2 linked regions of the Acidicapsa acidisoli genome follow. The main gene of each other region encodes a partner of the protein of the gene in region 2 in a complex. Links are inferred from orthologs where the notes say so. Each region holds a gene or a part of one and is shown on either strand. Other genes may lie near its edges.

Region 1 (8,260 bases), on a different replicon or contig from region 2:
TGCTGGCCGCTACGCTTACTGCTTCTGGGCAGACGCCGGTGATCAGTAGTCCTACACCTTTGTCCCAGCTCCTGGCTGAGGCTAACGCAAACAATCCGCAAATCTCAGCAGCCGACCATGGCGCGCGTGCCGCTAGGCAAATGGCGCCGCAGGTGACCACACTACCGGACCCGAAGTTCACCTACCAGCAGTTCAGCGTGGGCAGCCCGAAACCATTTGCGGGATACACCAACAGTAACTTTGCCTACATCGGTATAGGAGCATCGCAGGAACTGCCCTACCCGGGAAAGCTGCGGCTACGAGGACAAGCAGCCGAACGCGATGCTGACACAAAGCAGGCTGAGATTGGGGTGACGAAGACCGGAATTGCCGATGCCGTGAAAGCCGACTATCTCCAATTGGCCTATCTACAGCAGACACTTGGCATCCTGCGACAAAACGAAGCGGTTCTTGACCAGCTCATTCAGGATGTGACTGCTCACTATCAGGTCGGTCAGGGGATGCAGCAGGATGTTCTTCAGGCGCAAGTGAACCGAACCAAAATCGTGAAAGAGATCACCATGCACCATCAGGAGATGGGGCAAGTCCAGGCACACCTCAAAGGGTTGCTCAGTCGGGATCAAGGTTCGCCGGACATTGTTACTGAAGACTTGGTTGAAACCCCGCTCAAACACGCCTCCGATGAGCTTCTTGCGATGGTCCGGCAGAACAATCCTCAGATCCAGGTTGACGCCAGTTCCATTCGGAAAGAGGACGCGCAGGTGGCGTCCGCGAAGCGCGAGGGAAAGCCGGATTTCGAAGTTGGCTATATGTACCAGAACACCGACCGCAAGTACCGGGACTATTACATGTTCACCTTCGATGTGCGATTCCCACGCAAAGCGCGGGTGAACGCGGAGATTGCACAGGCTACTGAGAATCGTTCTGAAGCGCAGCAGACCCTCAACGCACATCTTCAACAGCAACTCGCAGAGGTGCAGGAGGAGTATGTCAAGGCAACGAGCGATGAAGATCTATTGAAGGAATATCGGGAAGGTCTTATCCCACAATCAGACGCGGCATATCGGGCAACCCTGAGCGCCTATGCGTCGAATCGTGAGCCGTTTATTCATGTCCTCTCGTACTTCACGGATGTTCTGAGTCTCAAGCTCGAATATGCCGGAACACTGGAAGATCACGAAGCTGCTTTGGCCCACCTCGAATCCCTGACAGGAGCGACACTGCGATGAACAAATATGTTTGGAGAACTTCTCTCGTCTGGATCGCCATCCTGGCAGTTATTGCAGGGATATGGGCTTACCGCTCTCATGCGATCAAACAGCCAACAGTAATGAATATGCCGATGTCAGGCGATGTTCAGCCTGTTGCCTCTGGTCCACCTGCTACTGCGGACGAGCCAAAGCCATCCATGTCAGATATGCCAGAAATGAAAATGGATGCTCCGCTCGTTCCGGTGCAACTCACGCCCGAGAGAATGCAGAGCATCGGCGTGCGGACTGGCGCGGTCGAATACAAACAACTGAGCGACGATATACGCGCGACCGGCACGGTGGACATCAATGAACGTCTTCTCTCCTATGTGCAGGTGCGCTTCCCCGGCTACATCCGCAAGGTCTTCGCGAGCGCAACCTACCAGTACGTCCATAAAGGAGAGCCGCTCTTCACGATCTACAGCCCCGACCTCGTCGCAACCCAGCAGGAATATCTGCTGGCACGGCAGAATCAGAAGGCATTGAGCGCAAGCACGGTGGACGGAGTTGCATCTGGAGCAGACTCATTGTCAGCCGCGGCAGAACAGCGCTTGGAGCAATGGGAAGTTCCTCAAAGTGAAATCGCAAAGCTGAAGGAGACCGGCAAACCTATTACCGAACTGACCATTAACTCGCCGGTTGAGGGATACATTACCGAACGAAATGCTTTGCCCAATATGTTTGCTGAATCTTCGACCAAGCTATACACCGTCGCGGACCTATCACGCTTATGGGTTTACGCCCAGGTCTTCCAGGATGACATAGGCCGAATAAGACCTGGCGGCACGGCGCAGATTACTGTCGACTCGTATCCAGGCCGCACCTTCTCCGGTCAGATCGAAGAAATCCTGCCGCAAGTAGATATGGCGACGCGCACGGTTCGTGTGCGGCTGGCGATGGCAAATCCGGGACTCAAGCTGAAGCCGGGCATGTTCGTGAATGTCGATCTGAAGACCAGTCTGGGACATCAGCTTGTTGTTCCTGCATCGGCTGTTTTTCAATCCGGCACGCGGCAATTGGTGTTCCTCAATCATGGCAACGGCAGTCTTGAGCCAAAAGAGATCACAATTGGTCCCCGCGTGGGTGATGACTTTGTCGTGCTCAAGGGACTGAAAGCACATGAATCCATCGTGACATCAGCCAGCTTCCTCATCGACTCAGAAAGTCAGCTACAGGCTGCGGCGGGGTCCTTCGTGCCACCACCGCCGGGTGCCGGTGGGACGGCTTCAACAGCGAATGTGCCTGCTGGTGCACAGATGAACGTCGATTTCACCACCGATCCCAACCCGCCGCAAAAAGGCAGCAACGTCTTTCGGGTAAAACTCACAAGTGCCGATGGAACCCCCACTACCGGAGCTGATGTTACGGTCACGTTTTATATGGCCGCCATGCCGGCGATGGGTATGGCGGCAATGAACACAACCGCCAAGCTCAACGACAAAGGCAACGGCATGTATGAAGGAAGCGGTTCCCTAGGCTCGGGAGGCACTTATCAGGTCACCATCTCCGCTCAGAAAAATGGCCAAACAATCGCAACCAAACAATTGCGCGTGAACGCGACAGGAGGCATGTAGTGCTTTCCAAAATCATTGACGTTTGCGCACGCAATCGCTTCTTAGTCTTCACCGGTGTATTGCTGCTCACCCTTGCCGGAATCTGGTCTCTGCATCATGTACCGCTGGACGCACTACCAGACATCTCAGACGTGCAGGTGATCGTTCATGCGGAGTGGGCGGGCGAGCCACCCGATGTGATCGAAGACCAGGTGACCTATCCAATCGTCACCAGTCTCCTTGCCGCGCCTCATGTCAAAGCCGTTCGGGCGCAGACCATGTTGGGCGATTCCTACGTCTATGTGGTTTTTGAGGACGGCACGGATCTCTACTGGGCGCGCTCGCGTGTGATCGAATACCTGCAACAGATCAGCGGACGCTTACCGGAGAACGTGCATCCTTCGATTGGTCCCGATGCAACAGGAGCGGGCTGGGTCTACGAGTATGCCATCGTTGATAAGAGCGGCACGCATAGTCTTGCCGACCTGCGCAGCTTGCAGGATTGGCATCTGCGCTATGCGCTGGAAACCGTGCCGGGAGTTGCTGAAGTCGCCAGCATCGGCGGCTTTGTGCGGCAGTATCAGGTACAGCTCGATCCCAACAAGCTGCTTGCGTATGGCATCCCACTTTCTACCGTCATTGACAAAGTAAAGATGAGCACGAATGAAGTGGGCGGTCGCGTTCTTAACTTGAGCGGCGCGGAGTATATGATTCGCGGTCTCGGCTATTTGCGTTCGCTGGATGATCTAACTACGGTTGCCGTCGGCAGTAAAAATGGGACACCTATCCTGATACGCGATCTGGGAACGGTGAGTTTCGGCCCAGACATCCGCGAAGGGGTTGCAGAGTGGCATGGAGACGGGGAGACCGTCGGCGGGATTATCGTCATGCGCCAGGGAATGAACGCGCTCAATGTAATAAACGGGGTCAAACAAAAACTGCGTGAGATCGCACCATCTCTGCCGCCCGGCGTCCAGATCATGACGGGATACGATCGTTCCGATTTGATTGAATCATCGATCAAAACACTACAGCGCGATTTGACCGAAGAAGCCATTATCGTCAGCCTGGTAATCATCGTCTTCCTATCTCATTTCCGCTCTGCGCTTATAGCGATTCTTGCTTTGCCCATCGCGGTGCTGATGTCTTTCATCCCGATGTACTGGCTGGGGGTAAGTTCGAACGTCATGTCGCTGGGCGGCATTGCATTGGCGATTGGAGTGCTCGTCGATGCCTCCATTGTGATGGTCGAAAATGGCTACCGCCATCTTTCGGAAAGGCAGGAGGATGAAGCCAACCCTGTGTCGGAACCGGAGCGGCATATCATTCTCGTCAACTCGGCCAAGCAGGTTGGCCCTGCGCTCTTCTTGTCGCTGATTATCATCGTGGTTTCTTTCATGCCGGTCTTCCTGCTCGAAGCGCAGGAAGGACGCATGTTCCGCCCGCTCGCATGGACCAAGACTCTTGCGGTCGGCTCCTCGTCCATCCTTGCCATTACGCTCGTCCCGGTTCTGATGGTGATGCTGATTCGCGGGCGGCTCAAGCCGGAGAATGCGAATCCAATCTCACGGATCACACAGGCGATTTATCTGCCTATCTTGAAATTCTGCCTGCGACACCGCTGGCTCACCATTGTGGTCAACATGATCTTCCTGCTGGTCACGTTTCCACTTGCAACCCGTTTGGGCAGCCAGTTCATGCCGGCTCTCTTTGAAGGCTCCGCTCTCTATATGCCGACCGCTCTTCCCGGCATCTCCATTGAACAGGCAAAGGTGCTCCTGCAACAGCAGGACCGAGTTCTTCGCAGCTTCCCGGAAGTTGCCAGCGTATTCGGCGCGGTTGGCAGATCGGACAGCGCAACCGACAATGCGCCACTCGATATGTATGACACCACGCTCATGCTCAAACCGCGGGAGCAATGGCCTGCGGGGATGACCTACGAAAAGCTCATCCAGCAAATGGATGACAAACTCCAGTTTCCGGGGCTCTCAAATACCTGGACAAGCCCGGTCGAAAACCGCCTGGACATGGAATTGACCGGCATCAAGACACCGCTGGGCATAAAGGTGCAAGGGCCGAATGTCGACGGGATTCAGCAATTGGCTTCGCAGCTTCAGGCTGTTCTCTCCGGACTTCCGCAGGTACGATCTGTCTTTGCTGAGAAGGTCGCACAGGGTTTCTACGTCAATGTTGAAGTCAAGCGGGAGGAGGCGGCGCGTTACGGTCTCACGATCGCGGATGTTCAGACGGCGGTTTCATCCGGCATTGGCGGACAGAACATCGCGGAGAACATTGAGGGCCGCGAACGCTATCCCATCAATGTCCGCTATCAGAGGGACTTTCGCGACAATGTCGAGAAGATGCGCGGGGTGCTGATCGGCACTCCTTCGGGTGCGCAAATTCCACTTGATCAGGTAGCAACAATTTCCTTCACGCATGGTCCGGCTATGATCCGAGACGAAGACGGTGCGTTGACCGGGTACATCTACATCGATCTCACAAATTCCGATTACGGGGGCTTCGTCGTGCAGGCAAGCAAACTCATTCACGACAAACTGGCCCTGCCTGCAAATTACACCTTCCAATGGTCGGGAGAATATGAACTCGAACTGCGTGCGAAGCAGCGATTGCAACTGATTCTCCCGGTCGTCTTCTTCGTAATTTTCATGTTGCTGTACCTGGTCTTTCGCTCAGTTGCCGAAGCGCTTGTTCTCGTCTTTCCAACCATCTATGCGATGAGTGGAGGATTGCTCCTGCAATGGCTTCTTCACTACAACTTCAGTGTCGCCGTTGCGGTCGGCTACATTGCACTCTTTGGAATCGCCGTAGAGACCGGCGTGGTCATGGTGGTTTATCTCCATGAGGCGCTCGAACATAAGCTACAATCCGGCAAGACATTGACGAATGCCGATGTGGAGGAAGCGGCCATTGAAGGCGCTGTTCATCGCTTGCGGCCAAAGCTCATGACAGTCTGCGCCGTTCTCGCCAGTCTTGTCCCTATTCTCTGGGAGTCCGGTATCGGCTCCGACGTGATGAAACCCATTGCCGCGCCTATCGTAGGCGGCATGATTACCTCCACTATCCACGTCCTGATCCTGGTGCCCGTCTTCTTCGTCATGATGAAGGAGCGGGCATTGCGGAAAGGACAGCTACATGCGCGGAGCCACGATTCCGGCGCCAATGATTGAGAATGTCTTGCTCCATTCGTCGCCGTAGATTCAGCAGCAGCCACAGCTCTCGCCGCGCAGAGCGCGTCGCCCCTCGACTATCAGGATGGGCAAGGCTAACAGTGCTGCTGCTGAATCCACCCAATAGATATGCCAGAGGGCATTGACGGCCAGTCCCGACAAGGTTATAGCGGCAAGATAGGCACAGGTAGCCGACTGCACTGCATCTGCAGCCAGGGCCCGGTTGTCTGTCTGCTGTGCGCTTCTACGCTTCATCCAGGCGAGGATCGGCATTACGAGGAGCGCAGCAAGTGTGATGGCTATGCCGCTGCAACTGGTCTCCGGCTTGACGCGATATAGAAGCGAAAGGAGCGTTACGAGAGCGACAACTCCTGCAAGAATAAAAAGCAGGATTCCAGCCAGCCGTGCGGCACGGTCTCTTGTGAGCGGAAACGACGGGACAATCGCCAACAGAACCACGGTCGCCGATAGCAGTTCAACAAAGCTGTCTGCCCCAAATGCAAGAAGTGCAGGACTATGCGCCGTCACCGCTCCATAAACAGATACGCCGCACTCGGCCAGCATCCACACCAGAGTGATGCCCTGAAGCCAGACGATCAGGCGTGACGAATTTGGAGGTGAGGAGCACACGATGTTCCTGCTACTCGACTGGGTCTCGTATTGGATGAACTGCTCCACAACAAAGTCTATCTGTTGCAGCTATGCCGGAGCTACATTTGCTCTCAACTGCTCCCGCACCAGAAGATCCAAGACACGCCGCTTGACCTCATCGCGGGTCTGTCTTACCGATTCGATTCCTTGTCCTTTGGGATCGGGCAACGGCCAATCGTCGCGCCTGAGCCCAGGGACGTAGGGACATTCATCTCCACAACCCATCGTGACCAGCATCTCGGCATTCTGTGCCAACTCTGCTGTGAGCTTCTGAGGCTTTGCATTAGTGAGGTCGATTCCCACTTCGCGCATTGCGTCTACTACTACCGGATGGACATGCTCGGCGGGATGAGTCCCGGCAGAAATACCACGCGCCAAATCGGGATCGGCCAGCTGGTTGAAGAATGCTGCCGACATCTGCGAACGCCCGGCATTATGAACACAGGCAAAAATGAAAGTACGCATCTCAGGTCTTATTCCTTTGATTGAGTGGGCATCTATTGATGTCCTATCTTGTGGATTTCTTTCTGTATGGCGAGTTGGTCAAGAGTAGAGAGAGGCAAAGATAAAAATACGCTGCCTCTACGAGCCGCAAGTCGGACCGCAGCAATTCTGGTTTGCGACAGCCGGTTTCACGGCATAAACCTTCACGCTGGCTGCGACGGAATTGACATCATATTCGGAAAGGAGCTTGGTCAAGTCCTCGTGAAGGCTCGCGTGTGCGGGCGCGTCGCTGGAGCAGCAGGCATCTGCCAGCACCGTCAAACCATTGACTGAGGCCATTGACGGAGAGCAGCACCCGGCCTGATTTTCAACCTTCGCATAGGCGTTCAGATCGGCTCCGCTATCCACAATCTCTACATGCTCAAATCCTGCGGCGTGTAGCCCGTCACGGTAGTCGTCTATCTTGATCGCCCCGCCGATACAACCGACATACGCCGCTATGCTCTGTGCCATAGCAGGCGGCAACTCAGCCTTGAGTGCAATGTCGCTTACCGCGAGTCTTCCACCAGGTTTGAGCACCCGTGCGATCTCGCGGAAGACAGCGGGCTTGTCGGGAGCCAGATTAATGACGCAGTTACTGATGACGCAATCGACCGACCCATCCGCCAGGGGAAGATGGTCAATGGTCCCAAGATAAAACTCGACATTCTGGTATCCACCGTTTTGTGCGTTTGTTCGGGCACGTTCGATCATCGCGGGCGTCATATCAACGCCGATGGCCTTCCCGGTGGGGCCGACCATGGGCGATGCCAGAAAGACATCCATGCCGCCGCCCGATCCCAGATCAACGACCACCTCACCCGCACGTATGGAAGCAATCGCGGTGGGATTCCCACAGGAAAGCCCCATGTTGGCTTCGGCAGGAATTGAAGTCAGTTCAGCCGGACTATATCCAAAGGCCTCTGCGACCGCCTTCACGCCTGGATCTTTGCTGGAGAGCGTGCTCTCTGCGACCGCTCCGTACTTTGACCGCACCGATTCGAGCAATTGTTCTGTCATAGCGCCTCCTGATATATCTGCCAAACTGAATATATTTCCGCTGTACACATCTGTCAATGCGAATATAATCACGATATGGCAGCGAGACAGAAGACATTTGATATTGAACGGTTCT
Region 2 (8,253 bases):
TTCTGCGGCGGGCCGGAATGCGGATTTGTGTTCGCGGCTGGAAGACAACCTCATTCTGGAGACATATCGCACTCTGCTGGCGCGGGAAGGGCGGGACGTGGTTCCGCTGGCCCTGCGGATGGAGAATCAGATTCCGTTGGGCATGGGCTGCGGTTCTTCCGCGGCTGGACGGCTGGCGGCGATTGCGCTTGCCTCGCATTTTGGCGGGTTGAACTGGAGCAGCGAGCGGATTCTGTCAGAGGCGTGTGCGCTGGAAGGGCATCCGGACAACGCGGCCGCGTGCTGGCTGGGAGGGATGGTTGTCGCCGCTTATGAAGGTGGGGTGATTCACTCGGCGCGGGTCGAGCCTCCCGCTGATTGGCGAGCGATGGTTGTGATGCCCACGGCGCCGCTGGCCACCAGCAAAGCGCGGGCCGTGCTCCCGGAGAGGTATTCGCGCGCCGATGCGGTCGCAAATATTCAGGCGGCGGCTCTTCTGGGACTCGCCTTTGCGCAGGGACGCGGGGACCTGCTGCGTCCGGCGATGGCCGACCGGATTCACCAGCCATATCGATCGGAGATCTGTCCGCTGCTGCCGCTTCTGCTTCCGCTAGCCGGGAGCGAGGGAATTCTGGGCGCAGCCTTGAGCGGCGCGGGACCATCGGTCTTGCTCGTACTTTCCGGAGACGAATGGGTCGCGGGCGCCTGCGAGGCGGTTCGGGATGCTATTTCCGGACAGGCGGAAGCGGAGATCCTGGCGGTCCGGTTTGAGCGAAGAGGTGTGACAAGAAACTTGAATTCCATCAATGAATTAGAACCGGCGGAAAGATAAGGGAGAGGCAAGGAGTTATCGCCGCTGAACCGCTTATTCCATGGTAGTTAGCAAGTAATACATCCCCCGATGGTGATTACCTTCAGTGTTACCTAAGATTTCTTGCTTTTGATCGGAAGAAAACCTAGATTCACCGTGTGGGCAGTTCTGGGGGAGGGCTGCTCTAGCGCCCGAGATTCCTTGATGGAGTCCGGGCGCTTTTATATTCAGGTTCATTTTGGGCTTGGTGCAGTTTGGGCTCTGGGTTTTTAGCCCTAGACCGTTGCCTTTGCGACTTCCGGCGATCAATTGCATCTCATAAACTGGCAGGTGCGGTTAGACTGACAGAGAGTGGCAATCTTGACTGTCAAGACCGCGAGGAGAATCATGGCCGGAAACGCAGTGTTTGAAGTGAGTGATGCAACGTTCGATCAGGAAGTGCTGCAATCGGAGCAGCCTGTCCTGGTAGACTTTTGGGCGGTTTGGTGCGGCCCCTGTAAGGCAATCGCCCCGATCGTTGACGATTTAGCGACGGCGTATGCCGGTAAACTGAAGGTAGTCAAGGTGGATGTCGACAAGAATGGCGCTACGCCTTCGCGTTATGGAATCCGCGGAATTCCGGCATTGCTGATCTTCAAGGGTGGTAAGGTTGCAGATCAGATTGTCGGGTATGTGCCCCGGGAAGTGATCGAAGAAAAGGTCAATCGCGTTCTGGCATTGTCTCCTGCCAGCGTGAATTAAGACATCAAAAAGCGGCCGGCGGCTTTAATGCCTGGCCGCTTTTTTGTCTCTAAGACAGCCATAAGTCAGCGATAGCGGCGGATGACTCCAAGGACTCGTCCCTGAATTGCGACCTGCGCGGCAGGGACGAAGATGGGGTCCATTTCTAGATTCGCCGGTTGCAGGCGTACTTGGCCGCCTTCCAGATAAAAGCGTTTTAAGGTGGTTTCCGACCCGCGCACCAGGGCGACCACAATCTCGCCTTGACGGGCGGTGCGGGTGCGTTCGACGAGGACGTAGTCGCCGCTGATGATGTGCTCGTCACGCATCGAATCACCCCGCACCTCAAGTGCGAAGACATCCTTGTTTCCCACCACATCATGCAAGGAGATGCTCTCGGTGTTCTCGGCCGCCTCGACCGGAAGACCGGCGGCAATTCTACCCATCAGGGGCAAGCGCTCGCTGGTCCGGGTGCGCGTGCCGACAGGCACAACGTCGATGGAACGGCTCCGATTGTGAACCCGGTCCAGCAGCCCCTTCTTTTCGAGGTTGGTGATGTGCTTGTGAACAGTGGCAAGCGACTTCAGATCCAATCCTCGCGCGATCTCTTCAAAGGAAGGCGAGTAGCCATTGCGGTTGACGAACGATTCCAGGAAGTCGAGAACCTCTTTTTGTCTGCGTGTAACAGCCATGGGCGCATTCTAGCGAATGAAAAGCGAAATAGCCAGAACTATTTTCGCTCTACCTTCCCCAACAGATTGTGAAGGCTGTCGGGCGCGGTGGGAGGATTCCAATGATCTTCCCCTCAGAAGTGTTCCATTTGGAAGCATTTTTGGGAATGCCTTTCAACTTCTCCCAATCCCGGAACTCTCCAGATTCTCCTAATGGAATTCCATTGAGGCACCTTCGGCTCACAGGGCAGTGTGGAGGTGAGGCAGTTGCCGCCAGCAAAAATACATGGCGTCTGACCTCCGGGAGCGAGTTCATGAAGTTGCTGATAGTCGAAGACGACCAGGCGCTGGCGATGTTCTTGAGGCGAGGCATGGAAGCAGACGGTCACCGGGTGCGTTGTGCTTATGACGGCGTCGAGGCTCTGGGGGCATTTCGGGACGAACTCCCGGATTTGACGATTCTGGATTTGAATCTGCCGGTGCTGGACGGGGAGCAGGCGCTTGCCGAAATGCGAGCTATCGACCCTCAGCTGCCGATCTTGATCCTGACCGGCCGGCAGGAAGTGGAAACGCGCATTCGGTGTCTTGATCTGGGCGCAGACGACCTGATGGTGAAGCCGTTCAGCCTGCACGAACTGCGCGCACGGTGCAGGGCACTTGTCCGGCGGAAACGGGAGGCGAGATTGATTCTCCGAGCAGGAGACCTTGAACTAGACCGGCTGGAGCATACAGCAAGGCGGGGGAATCAGGTAATCGCTCTGACCAACAAAGAGTTCGCGCTGCTGGAGCACCTGATGCTGAATCGAGGCCAGTGTGTCTCCCGGGTCGAACTACTGGATGCGGTGTGGGATATGGAGCCGGCCCAGACGACCAACATCGTCGACGTGTACATCAACTACTTGCGCCGCAAGCTGAAAGATCCTCCCCCGGGCTTCCTGTTGCGCACTGTTCGCGGGCAGGGGTATGTGGTGCCAACCGAGACGGAGATGCAGGTTTCGGTGCAGGCTTTGCTTGCAGCCCAAAACAGCCGGAACGCATTGGCGGGCACGGTTCCGATAGCGCATCCTGATCCGCTGAACAGTTCTGAATCCAGTCCGGTCCCGATCGCCTGAAGCAGTGAACTCAGAGAGCGATTCTCAACTCTTAGTTACATAACGCTATCCAAGGAGAGCAGCGCATGTTGCACAGTGTCATTTCGTCCGCAAATTCGATCGTTGCACCGACCGCTCCGCTGGTGTCGACCCGGTCGCGAACAAAGACTGTCCTGATTGCGAGTGCCGATGCGAGCCTTCGCGCACGGCTGCGCGAATGTTTGTCTGGCCTGCGCTGGCAGGTTCTGGAAGCTCCCGGCGGCGCGGAAGCCTGGCTGGCTGCCAAAACGGCGATGCCGCAACTGGATGCGATGGTCATCGATCCGTGGCTGGCCGATCTGGAAGTGAACGAGTTTCTATCGGAGTTTCATCGCGAAAACCCGCTTGTCGACGTGATGATGACCGACGGCACACCATTTCAAGAGGGCACTCGCAGTCCTCACCGCCAGGAGTTACTGTACGCACTGCGGAGCCTGGAGAGTGACACGGCGTCCTGGCAGGCAGCGCCCGAATTGGAGGAAAGAAGTGATTCCATCGCGCAACTCTTTCTTGCCCGTGGACAACAACGCCCTCAAGCGTTCGACTCTGGGCTCAGAAATCCTGTATGTATGTCGGCTTCGGAGAGCCCGTCCAGGCAGAGCAGCAATGACAAATCGACCGATCTGACTCGGCTGGCTCAGTCGCCTCAGCAAGGAGCCGGAATTCCCGTTTCTCTTGCCGGAGGTGGAGTGCCCGCAATGATTGTTGCCCGCCGCGAGGCCCAGACGGAACCTATTCCGGAGCTGATCGGATCCAGCGCGGTCATGCTGGATGTGAGCCGCCGCATCCGTTTGGTTGCCGCCAGGTCGACTCCAGTGTTGATTGAGGGGCCGACCGGGACGGGAAAAGAACTGGTAGCCGAGGCGCTGCACCGCCTTTCGACCCGAAGCCGTAAACCATTTGTTGCCATCAATTGCGCGGCTATTCCCGAGGCACTCCTTGAGGCGGAGCTTTTCGGTCACACTCGGGGTGCATTTACCGGCGCGGTACAGGGGCGAATCGGGAGGATTGAGTCGGCCGACGGCGGAACGCTGTTTCTGGATGAGATCGGTGAGATTCCGCTGGCGCTGCAATCGAAGCTCCTGCGGTTCTTCGAGAGCGGCGAGTTGCAGCGGATTGGGGATAACGAGAGGGTCAAGGTAGATGTGCGAATTGTTGCCGCGACCCACCAGCCTATGGCGGAATTAGCGCAGAAGGGGCTGTTTCGCGCCGACTTGTATTACCGGCTGGCTGTTTTTCTGATTCGGACTCCGGCTCTGTCGGAACACATGGAAGATCTGCCGCAACTCGTGGGTCATTTCCTGGAGAGGATGGGGCGTAAGTCGCCCGTGAAGCGGATCGATCCCGGCGCCATGTCAAAGCTCTCCGGTCACCCATGGCCAGGAAACGTGCGGGAGTTGGAGCATGTGTTGGAGCGAGCCGCGATTCTGGCTGGAGACGAGCCAGTGATTTCTCGGGATGAGATTGATTTTGGCTTGGTCCCGGTGAATTGAAGAAGCTTTGTTTGTGCTGTGATGCAGTTCCGGGAATTGCATTAGAAGTTTCTAGGCTGTGTCTGGTTCGCGTGGTTGAGCGAATGCAACTCTGCCAGCGAGTTCCGAAAGCGCAGAGGAAGTCAGGAGAGTATGCAGATAGCTACGGATTTAAGCGACAAAATTGCCAGGTATCTGGACCTCAATACCCGTCAGATCCAGTTGACGTCCGCCAATATGGCAAATATCGATACTCCCGGCTATCGCGCTGTAGGGATGGACTTTGAGGGCGAGATGCGGCAGGCGATGAATGCTATCGACTCGGACGAGGCGCTTCCTGAGCCGCAGTTGATCGCCGAGGATGGCCTGATTGTGCGGCCGGATGGAAACAACGTCTCGATGGACCGGGAGGGCTTGAATCTGGCCGAGGCGCAGTTGCGGTTCAAGGCCGGAGTGGCGCTGCTCAAGGGGCAGTACAACGGGATCATGGACGCGATCCACGCGGACGCGAAATAGAAACGCGGGAACGGGAGCCGACGAGTGAATCTCTTTGGAATGATCGATCAATCCGGATCGGCGATGCAGGCGGAGCGAATGCGCGCCGAAGTGGTGGCGGCCAACATGGCCAACGCGGAAACGACACGGACTTCTGCGGGCACGCCCTATCACCGCCAGCACGTGGTCTTTGCGGCTGGCAGAGGCGACCCGGAGTTTGCCAATCAGCTTGATGCGTCGATGGCTGCTCCGGGCCAGGGTCCCTTTTCCGGATTTGCGCCCGGGTTGCCTACGGGGTCGCTCGCTGGCGGCAATATCGCACCGGGAGTACACATTGCAGCGGTTGTGCAGGATACGGCGCCTCCGCTGAAGCGCTACGATCCCAGCCACCCAGACGCGGACGCTGAGGGATATGTCTCTTATCCGGATATCAACCCGCTTACCGAGATGGTCGACCTGATGGGAGCGACGCGGGCCTACGGCCTGAATGCTTCGGCAGTGCAGGCCGAGAAATCGATGATCAGTTCGGCCTTGGATATCTCCAAGTGAAGCCGGCTGCCGAATCGCAAACCAGAAAGGCAGATGCATGTTGCCAGTGACGCAGACTCCAGTTTCTCTCTTCGGTGCACCGCTCGAGGCCGGTCCGGCGAACGGTGTGGCATTCGCGCCCGGCATTACGGATTTACACGGCGCTGTTGCGGGCGCTCCGGCTCCCTTTGCCGACGTTTTCACCGACGCCATGGGGCAGGTGGAGCAGCTTGAGAAGCAGGCGAAGACGGCAATCGAAGGCCTGATGACGGGCAAGGGCGTGGATGTGCACGAGGCGATGATTGCATCGCAAAAGGCAGGGATGGGTTTTGAGCTGGTGCTCTCGGTGCGCAACAAGGCGCTGGCGGCCTACCAGCAGGTCATGGGAATGCAGTTCTAGCCGTTCAAGTCGGATTGATGGGGAGCCATGGCAGCTGGAGCACAGTTAGATAAGAAATCGCCGACTCCGGGGATTCCAGAGCCGGTCGGAGCGCAGGGTGCGCTCGGAGTCTTCGGGGATTACTGGAGCAAAGGTGCAGCGCAATGGGCGCTGTTGCCGCCTCGGCAGCGCAATTGGGCTTTGATCGGAGCAGCCCTCATCCTGGCAACGATCTCTGGTATGGCCTGGTACGGCACTCGAACGGATTGGCGAACGCTGTATGCCGGTCTCGATCCGGAGGATTCGCGGCAGATGGCGCAGGTTCTTACCCAGGCGCAGATACCATTCGATCTGGCGGCCAACGGAACGGCGATTCGAGTTCCCGCTCCGCAGCTGGACAAGGCGCGTCTTGCGACCGCGTCCAAGGGCGGACCGCGCAGCGGACGGATGGGGTTTGAGCTCTTCGATAAGCCCAACTGGGTCGGATCGGAGTTCGACGAACAGGTGAACTACCAGCGAGCGCTGGAGGGCGAACTGGAGCATACGGTCGCTACGCTGGCCGATGTACAGTCGGCGCGCGTGCATCTGGTGATGCCGCATGAATCGCTCTTTCGCGACCAAGAGCGACCCGCCAAAGCGGCGGTCGTGTTGACGCTGCGTCATCGTACGCTGGCGGATGGCGAAGATGAAGCGATTCGCAACCTCGTGGCGTCGGCCGTCGATGGGTTGTCTCCGGCGCAGGTGTCTCTGATCGATGCGAGCGGTCATCTGCCGCTGGGTCCGAAGACCGGCGAGGCGATCCGGCTGGGGATGGAAGAAGGTTTGGAAGCGAAGCTGGTCGAAACCCTCGAACCGGTAACCGGACAGGGAAATGTGCGCGCATCTGTAACGGTGGATTATGATCCTACATCCACGGACGTCACGGAAGAGAGTTACGACCCCGCCAAGGTGGTTACGCTTTCCATGCAACGCACCGAGCAGACGACCTCTCCTCAACAAGTGCCGGTGGGGGTTCCGGGAACGGCGAGCAATGCCCCCAACTCTCAGGCTCTTCCGGTCTATCCACAGCAGGTGACGCCGCCGCAGAGCGCCAAAACCGAGAGTGGAACGTATGGAGCGTCGAAGACCGTTCGGCATGTGACGCAGGAGCCGGGACACATTCGCCGTCTGACGGCAGCCATCGTGGTCAACGACCGCATGGAAGCCGCAGCCGGAGATCCGAACGGCAAGAATCCCAGTTGGAAGCCACGCAGCGCTGAAGAGTTGCGGATGCTGACTTCACTGGCTCAGGCAGCGGTCGGATTTGACGGGAGCCGGGGCGATATTGTGACGGTGCAGGATATGAGCTTCGACGAGAACCGCAATGCTGCATCTCCGTCACTTTTGAGCAGGGCATTGGCGATGATCGAACGATCGCCTGTTCTCGTGAAGTTTGCGACTTTGCTGGTGGGATTGGTACTGCTGATCACGCTTGCCATCCGGCCGGCGCTGAAACATGCCAGGGAGTCGGCACTCCCCGCAGGCAAACAGCCGGTTCTTGCCGCGCCGCCCGCCCAACCGGAGGGTCTGCTTACCCCGGAACAGGCATCGTTGGATTCGGAACGGCAACGCGTGCAACGCGTCTTCGATCAGGTCACGGAAACGTTGAAGCGCGATCCGGCACAGAGCTCCCGATTGCTGCAGAGTTGGATTCACTCCGACTAAATTCTCGAAGTCGACAACGTGCAACAGAAACTGCAAGTGGCTGGACAGGAGGATCGCGTTGGCCGAGTTTGGACAGGATGCAGCGCCGCAGCGGAGGCTGACTGCGCAGATGAACGGAGTGCGCAAGGCGGCGATACTGATGGTCGCTGTTGGCGAGGACATCGCCAAAGAAATTCTTCGTTCTCTTCCGGAGATGGATGTGCAGCGGATTACGGAAGAACTGGCCGATCTCAGGTCTGTTCCGCCGGAGGTTTCGAGCGCCGTTCTGGAAGAGTTCTGGGAACTGCTTGAGACTCAGCACGTGATGATGCACGGCGGGCTGGATTTTGCTTCGCGTCTTCTGCACGACACCTTCGGCAAGCAG

What was found.
Region 1: the proteins of trxA (region 2) and OHL23_RS01620 are in contact, whole or in part, in an NMR structure (PDB 2IPA), measured with the Bacillus subtilis proteins. The link is inferred for Acidicapsa acidisoli from one-to-one orthologs.

The regions. Positions count from the first base shown.
Region 1 is NZ_JAGSYI010000001.1:414,335-422,594, forward strand. The notes cover bases 5,400-8,260. They hold OHL23_RS01620 (arsenate reductase/protein-tyrosine-phosphatase family protein), read right to left. Parts: upstream 7,108-8,260; coding sequence 6,691-7,107; downstream 5,400-6,690. Other genes in these bases: OHL23_RS01610 (efflux RND transporter permease subunit), read left to right, coding at 5,400-5,991; OHL23_RS01615 (cation transporter), read right to left, coding at 6,022-6,621; arsM (arsenite methyltransferase), read right to left, coding at 7,225-8,145; OHL23_RS01630 (ArsR/SmtB family transcription factor), read left to right, coding at 8,221-8,260. In the rest of the region: OHL23_RS01600 (TolC family protein), read left to right, coding at 1-1,229; OHL23_RS01605 (efflux RND transporter periplasmic adaptor subunit), read left to right, coding at 1,226-2,824; more of OHL23_RS01610, read left to right, coding at 2,824-5,399. UniProt on the Bacillus subtilis protein: Catalyzes the reduction of arsenate [As(V)] to arsenite [As(III)]. In vitro, can dephosphorylate para-nitrophenyl phosphate (pNPP).
Region 2 is NZ_JAGSYI010000002.1:519,552-527,804, reverse strand. Bases 1-2,854 are described here. They hold trxA (thioredoxin), read left to right. Parts: upstream 1-1,177; coding sequence 1,178-1,531; downstream 1,532-2,854. Other genes in these bases: OHL23_RS12205 (response regulator transcription factor), read left to right, coding at 2,496-2,854; lexA (transcriptional repressor LexA), read right to left, coding at 1,597-2,202; thrB (homoserine kinase), read left to right, coding at 1-811. In the rest of the region: more of OHL23_RS12205, read left to right, coding at 2,855-3,293; OHL23_RS12200 (sigma-54-dependent transcriptional regulator), read left to right, coding at 3,359-4,804; flagellar basal body rod protein FlgB, read left to right, coding at 4,937-5,299; flagellar basal body rod protein FlgC, read left to right, coding at 5,324-5,827; flagellar hook-basal body complex protein FliE, read left to right, coding at 5,865-6,206; flagellar basal-body MS-ring/collar protein FliF, read left to right, coding at 6,234-7,889; flagellar motor switch protein FliG, read left to right, coding at 7,948-8,253. UniProt on the Bacillus subtilis protein: Participates in various redox reactions through the reversible oxidation of its active center dithiol to a disulfide and catalyzes dithiol-disulfide exchange reactions.